2 regions of the Moorella sp. E308F genome follow, and region 1 is predicted to be linked to the other one. Evidence: riboswitches for the same ligand, from Rfam matches in the RefSeq annotation. Region 1 holds a riboswitch; the other holds the start of a gene.
The links. Region 1 has a riboswitch for cyclic di-GMP ahead of E308F_RS10785 (methyl-accepting chemotaxis protein). Riboswitches for the same ligand answer to the same signal wherever they lie in the genome.
Positions count from the first base shown of each region.

Region 1 (3,208 bases):
CCAGACAGCAGGGGATGGTGATCCTCAATTTGTCTTCCTGCGCCTTTTTACCACCAGCGGCGGGTCCTTACCACCCTTCATCACTTTTATTTCTTTTTTGGGGCCCCTGCTGGGCCTGGCCCTTGGTTTTGATGCCATTAACGGTGAGCATAATAAACGTACCTTGAGCCGGTTGCTCGCCCAGCCTATCTATCGGGACGATGTCATCAACGGCAAGTTCCTGGCCGGTCTGGTAGTTCTGGCCTTGGTCATCATGGCCCTGGGGCTCTTAGTGGCTGGGTTGGGGCTGCTGCTAATTGGCGTTCCTCCCACGGGCGAGGAAATCGGGCGGTTGTTTATTTACCTCCTGGTCACCATTATTTATGTAGCCTTCTGGTTGAGTGTCTCCCTCCTATTTTCTTTGTTGTTCCGCCAGACGGCCACCTCGGCCCTGGCCGGGATAGCCGTATGGCTGTTTTTCGCCCTCTTTGCCGGGATGCTGGCGGGGCTCATTGCCGACGGTCTCCTTCCGGTAAGTGAAGATGCCGCGCCGGCCCGGGTCCTGCACAATGCGACTTTGAAACAAAATCTTAGCCGCCTTTCGACGACGACTCTTTACGATGAAGCTACAGTAACTCTCTTGAACCCAGGGGTAAGGACCCTAGGACCTGTACTGGTGGAACAGTTAGAAGGGGCTATACCCGGAAGCCTGCCACTGGACCAGAGCCTGCTTCTCATCTGGCCGCACCTGGTAGGGCTTATCGCAGCCACCATGCTGATTTTTGCCCTGGCCTATTACTTCTTTATGCGCCAGGAAATACGGGCCGGCTAGGCTGAAATATCTTTCCTCTGCCGGTGATAAATCTTCACCGGCTTTTTTCTTTTTACTCCTCGAGGGACTGGGGTCCGCAATCCTGGCTTCTAGTCTTTTATTTAAAATTATATCTCCGGTGGCTTCTCTGGTCCTTAAACCGGAGGAAGGGCAGCAACGGCGATGGTGTCGCCCCTTGTGGCAAGCAAGCTCGTGACAACATCACAATCCGATGACACACCTCGGGGTTTCTGTTGACAAATGTCGACCAAATGTAGTAAAGTAGTGATTGTGTCACGTCACATTGCATAATACAGCCAGTACCGCTAAAGGCAAACTCGTCGAAAGGCGGGGGCGCAAAGCCGCGGACCTAAGTCCGTTTTAAGGATATGGTAGCCAGGCTGCCGGGGGAGTAAGTAAGTTGAAATTAAATACAGGTTCTCTACGGCCGCCGTGAAAGCGGCCGTTTAAATTTAAACGCAAAATGGGGTAAAACGTTAGGTTAGTTCCTTAATGGGTGAGGCTGAGGCAAAGCTATTGTCGTTCTAGCAAGACAAATGTAATGAAGGAGGTATAGGTCGCCCCGCAGACCGAAGTTCGCCAGGAGCGGGAGCGACCGGCAGCAGTATGATGGGAAAACTTACAGGAAGTCTGCGAGGCAAGATGACCGCGCTCTTCGGGCTGATCGTTCTAGTTGGATGCCTGGTGCTGGTATTTGTAAGCTACGACCGTGCCAGGAACGCTCTGGAGAGCGAAGCTAAAGAGGCCATGTTGAAGATGGCCCAGCAGGCCGCCGAAACTTTGGAAAGCCGCATCCAGGCGCGGATGTACGTTATGGAAACCCTGGCCAATAACACCGTCATCCGTGGGCGATGGGGCGACCGCGAAGCCACGCTAGAAGAAAAGTTGGATGTTCTCCGGGAAGAGCAAAAAAAAGCGGGAAGTCTGGGCTTCAGGCGGTTTGGCATTGCTGATAAGGAAGGGAACGCAGTATATTCCGACGGCAGTAAAGCTAACATCGCAGACCGGGAACACTTCCGGGCTGCCCTGGAGGGTAAGACTTTCGTCTCCAGCACTATTGTCAGCAAGATCGACAAGTCGGTTATATTTGCTTATACCACACCTATACGCAACTATGCCACCGATGAAATAATCGGCGTGCTGATTGGTATAGTGGACGCGACAAAGTTCAGCGAGCTGGTGGCGGACATTACATATGGACGTACTGGGTATGCGTTTGCAGTAGACAGTACCGGTAAGACCATAGCTCACAAGGACGCGGAGAGGGTCACAAATGAGGAGAATGTCGTGGAGGCGGTTAAGTCTGACCCTTCCCTGGATTCCCTGGCGGCAGTAATGTCCAGGATGATTCAAGGAGAAAGGGGAGTCGGCAATTACATCTTCCAGGGCCAAAAGGAAATTATAGCCTACGCACCTGTTGAGAGCACCGGCTGGTCTTTGGGAGTTGCCGCCCCCGAAGTCGAGGTGCTGGAGAAGATCGCCGGCCTTAAATGGTCCGTGCTGTTTGTCTCCCTGATCATAATCCTGGTTGCCTTGGTACTGACTCTTGTAATGGCAAGAACTATTACCACTCCTCTGGCCCTGGCTGTCGACGACCTGGGGCTTATAGCCGGTGGCGACTTCACCCGACCCGTTTCTGAAAAATTCCTCCGCATGAAGGATGAGATAGGCCGGCTCGTCCGGGCGGTGCACCGCCTGCAGGCCGACCTCAAACCGTTGCTTTCAGGACTCAAAGAAGACGCTAAAACGCTGGCCGGCAACTCGGAGGCCTTAAGCGCTGCTTCAGAAGAGATCGCCTCTTCTTCCGGCGAAGTTGCCAAGGCCATCCAACAGGTGGCCTCGGGAGCCTCGGAACAAGCGGGTCACCTGCAGGAAATACTGGGCCTCGTTGAAAATATAACCTCCAACCTGGAGAAGGTGTACACCGAACTTGGTTACGTTAAGGCTAACACCGAAGAGACCTCCAGGCTGGCAGGTGTAGGCAAGAAAGAGCTGGACATCCTGATTGCTTCCATCAAGGATGTGCGCGAGGCCTTCAAGGTGGTCGTGGAGAAATTAACTGATTTAAGCAGCTCTGTGAATCAAGTAGGCGAGATCCTGGAAGTGATCAACGGGATAGCAGACCAGACGAACCTTTTGGCCTTGAACGCGGCCATTGAGGCGGCGCGCGCAGGCGAGGCCGGCCGCGGTTTTGCAGTGGTGGCGGATGAGGTCCGCAAGCTGGCTGAGCAGTCCCGTGCTTCTTCGGATAAGATCAGGGCGCTGTTGGACACTATAGCCGCGGGGACCAATGAAGTTGTGAACACTTCGGAGGAAGTCAGGAGGCAGGTAGTTGCGCAACTGGAAAATGTAGAAAAAACGGTCAAATCCTTTGACGACATACTCCATTCGGTAGCC
Region 1 is NZ_BJKN01000002.1:853,483-856,690, reverse strand. It holds gene E308F_RS10790 (ABC transporter permease) at 1-811, shown strand, start outside; cyclic di-GMP riboswitch class I at 1,112-1,199, shown strand; gene E308F_RS10785 (methyl-accepting chemotaxis protein) at 1,454-3,208, shown strand, end outside.

Region 2 (3,208 bases), on a different contig from region 1:
TTTATCAGCATAATAAAGCATTAAAGTAAACCCACAACCAAGAGAATTTTTTGTGGAGTAATGTCGCATTAAAGCCGCTTTGGGTAAATCTTTTATCTTAATTCCCTGGCCCTGGTCTTGAATAATTACCCGGATGGCCGCATCCGTCTGCCGTACCACCCATTCACCACCCGTAGCGTGTTTTAATGTATTGGTCAAAGCCTCCGTTAAAGATAAGGCCATGCCGTACGCGCGGGCGCTAAAAGCCGCAGGTAGCAAGCTGCATAACTTGCTGCGAGCCAAAGCTATGTCAGCAGCCTTGTTAACTACTCCCCTTGCCAGTTCATTCCCCTCGGATAATACAGCTACCATTTCTTCTGAAGTCAAAAGCTGCAGGCGCCCATTGGTGACGGCAGCCACGGCTTCCCGGTAGGCCTGCATCTCCTGGCAGCGCATCTGCCTTTCCTTTTCAATAATTTCGGTAAGATCAAAGGCCAGCAGGCCCCCTGACCGGGAGTCAAGGGGTATACCGTGCAGGTCAAAAATCCTTTTACCGTCATCACTTACTATCACTTCCCGGCAGTGGGTTCCCCGGTGTATTGCCTGGCGCATTAAATTTTCTATTGCCGGCAGGGGCAGTTCCAGGTCAGCCTGTCCTGTCAGATGGCGAAAACGCCCCTTTTCGTAACGCATTACCTTGCCCAACCGCATGGCATTAAAAATCTCCGAGCTTTCTAACTCGGCACGCAGTCGTTCTTTAACCAGGTCCTGTAAATGGGCGGGAACTAATTGGGATACTTGCTCAATGAAGTCCCCCGTACTACCCGTCAGTAAACGGTATTCTTCATTACCCAGACGGCTGGCTGTTTCCTCGCCCCGGTAAACGGCTATGATATCAAAGAGGTGGATGTCACCCTTGCCCTTGGTCGGTACCCCTGCTACATCCAGGCTAAGATGCTGCTTTAAATAAATCCGGTATTGACCGGGAATGGGAGCTTGTGTTTCCAGGCCCAGTTCCATGGTATTCAATACGAGAATACGGCCAGCATAACGTTTCCCATCGGGGGCAACCAGGCTAATGCCTATGGGTACCGGTGGCTTACGGCGTAAAGGGCCGGGGCTCATGAAATAATCGCAATCGACACAAGAACGATCTGGGGTCTTGCGGGCACACTGGCTACACTCTTGCATAGCTGACCCCCCCTCTACTGCTCTGGCTTTAAACCAGGTTTAAAGATTCTCTTTCTCCCATAAAGAGAAGTTTTTTCCTTATCTCAAGTAAAATTTGGGTAACTGTATCCCTTTGCACTGAACCCGCCCCCGCCTTCGTTCCATCTAGAAATAGCAAGGCAGCCACGAGTAATTCGCATGGCTGCCCTTTACTTTAAAGTGGCAGCCTGGCAGTCATACCAACAAGTGGCTACAGACCCATGGCTTTGCGTCCCACCCTTTCGAGTGGTTTGCCCTTGAACACTTTAAGCTATTTACATAAGAAAGATATCTCTTAGGAAACCCTGGGAGCAGAGGAGAAGGTATGGTGACGGCTGTCCAGTGACCCCTGGACATTTTTCCGAAAAATCACAAGGAAATTCTGGTTCCTGGAGGTGTTATGGAAGGTAACACTGGATGGGTTGGGAGGAATGTTATTTGCAGTAATTTTAAGGGGGCTAATAGAGGGGAAACTTTTTTCCAATATTTTACATACAAGGCATATAATCCCCCCCCCCCCCCATTGGTTATTTTTATTTTTTATGTTAATTTCTGTTATGCTCTTTGCCATCGCTGGAATTATCCTCCAATAATTTGCTTTAATATTTTTATATTCGACCCCGCTCAACAAATTCCTTCTCTCGGAAAAAAGCAATCGTTAATTTACCCCGCCCATGGTTGCCAGAGCCGTAACAAAAAAATTGCCATGGCACTGGTTGCTTCATCCATGGCTTAGGGGGCAAAACGGTGTTATCTTACCTTCTGGATACCCAGGGCCTTCTCCAGGTCAATAATATGTTCCTGCTCAACTACGGCAATCTCCCTGATGACCTGGGCGACATCGTACAATTTCAAGGCTTCCAGTTGTTCAATGCGCTGCAGGTAACGATTCAGGGCGTCATACTCGGCTTCCAGGTCCTGGCGCAGCATTTCTACGTTATTGAGGGAGGTCTTGATTTCCTGCACCTGGACGGTAGGAATGCCGCCCAGGTACTGGATCTTGTCGCTTAACTTTACGGCATGCTCGTGTTCTTCCTGGGCATGCTGGAGCTCTTCATCGATAATAGCAACATACTGGGGACCGGTAAGCATGCTGGCATGCTGGATATACTGGATCATGGCGGCGTATTCCCAGGACAGGTCCAGGTTGAGAAGCTTGATTATTTGCTCGATGGTCATAGGGCCACCTCCAGGAGTATACTTATACTACATAATATTAGTTTTCCTGGTAAGTGTGCCCATACAAAAAAATCAAGTCCAGGTATTGGTTTAACCATATTTATAAAGGATGCCGAAGCCGCCGCGGGGATAACGCCAGTCAATGTTATCGTGGGCGCAGCCGTAGCGACAGGTGCCACACTCCACGCAACCCTCGTAGGCCGTCTCGATCCGTTTCTCCCCTTCATTCCAGACATATACCCGGGCCGGGCAAATAAAGGTGCAGGGCCTGCCGTCACAGTGGCGGCAGACCTCCCGGTCCTTGATCCTTAAGTGAGGGTGCTTATCCGTTTGGTAACGGTTGAGGAAGAGTTTATCTTCCAGGCGCATCATCCCATCACCCTCCAGAGGTGGTAAAGGTCCCCGGCCAGTTGTATACGGCTGCGTTGGGCCGTAATTTCTCTCCAAATGCGCTTCTGCTTTTCCCCCTTGGGTACATTATCGACAGTTAAAAACTCCCTGGCGGCCCGGGAAAGGAGCTGCGGATACAGGGTAAAGAAGTGGGGATTTTGGTCAAAGAAAAAGGGGGCCCGTTGGTATTTCTGCAAGTCTTGCAAGACAAAGCTCTCCGCCAGCATCTCCCGGTAGGGCGCCAGGTTGGCCGCGCTGTAGTCGCCCTTTTCCCGGGCGGCCAGGATGGTTTTCGCTGCCAGCAGGCCGGAGGTCATGGCGAGATTCGAGCCTTCCCGGTGAATCCCGTTGACCAGCATGGCGGCGTCACCGGCTACCAGGACGCCGTTGCCATAGAGTTTAGGAATGGCCCGGTAGCCGCCTTCGGGAATCAGGTGGCCCTGGTATTCCT
Region 2 is NZ_BJKN01000001.1:782,782-785,989, reverse strand. It holds gene E308F_RS03940 (ATP-binding protein) at 1-1,170, opposite strand, end outside; cyclic di-GMP riboswitch class I at 1,368-1,454, opposite strand; gene E308F_RS03930 (ferritin-like domain-containing protein) at 1,939-2,367, opposite strand; gene E308F_RS03925 (ferredoxin family protein) at 2,458-2,736, opposite strand; gene E308F_RS03920 (FAD-dependent oxidoreductase) at 2,736-3,208, opposite strand, start outside.
Region 2: linked by a shared signal. The riboswitch ahead of E308F_RS03940 (ATP-binding protein) and the one ahead of E308F_RS10785 (methyl-accepting chemotaxis protein) in region 1 are both predicted to bind cyclic di-GMP.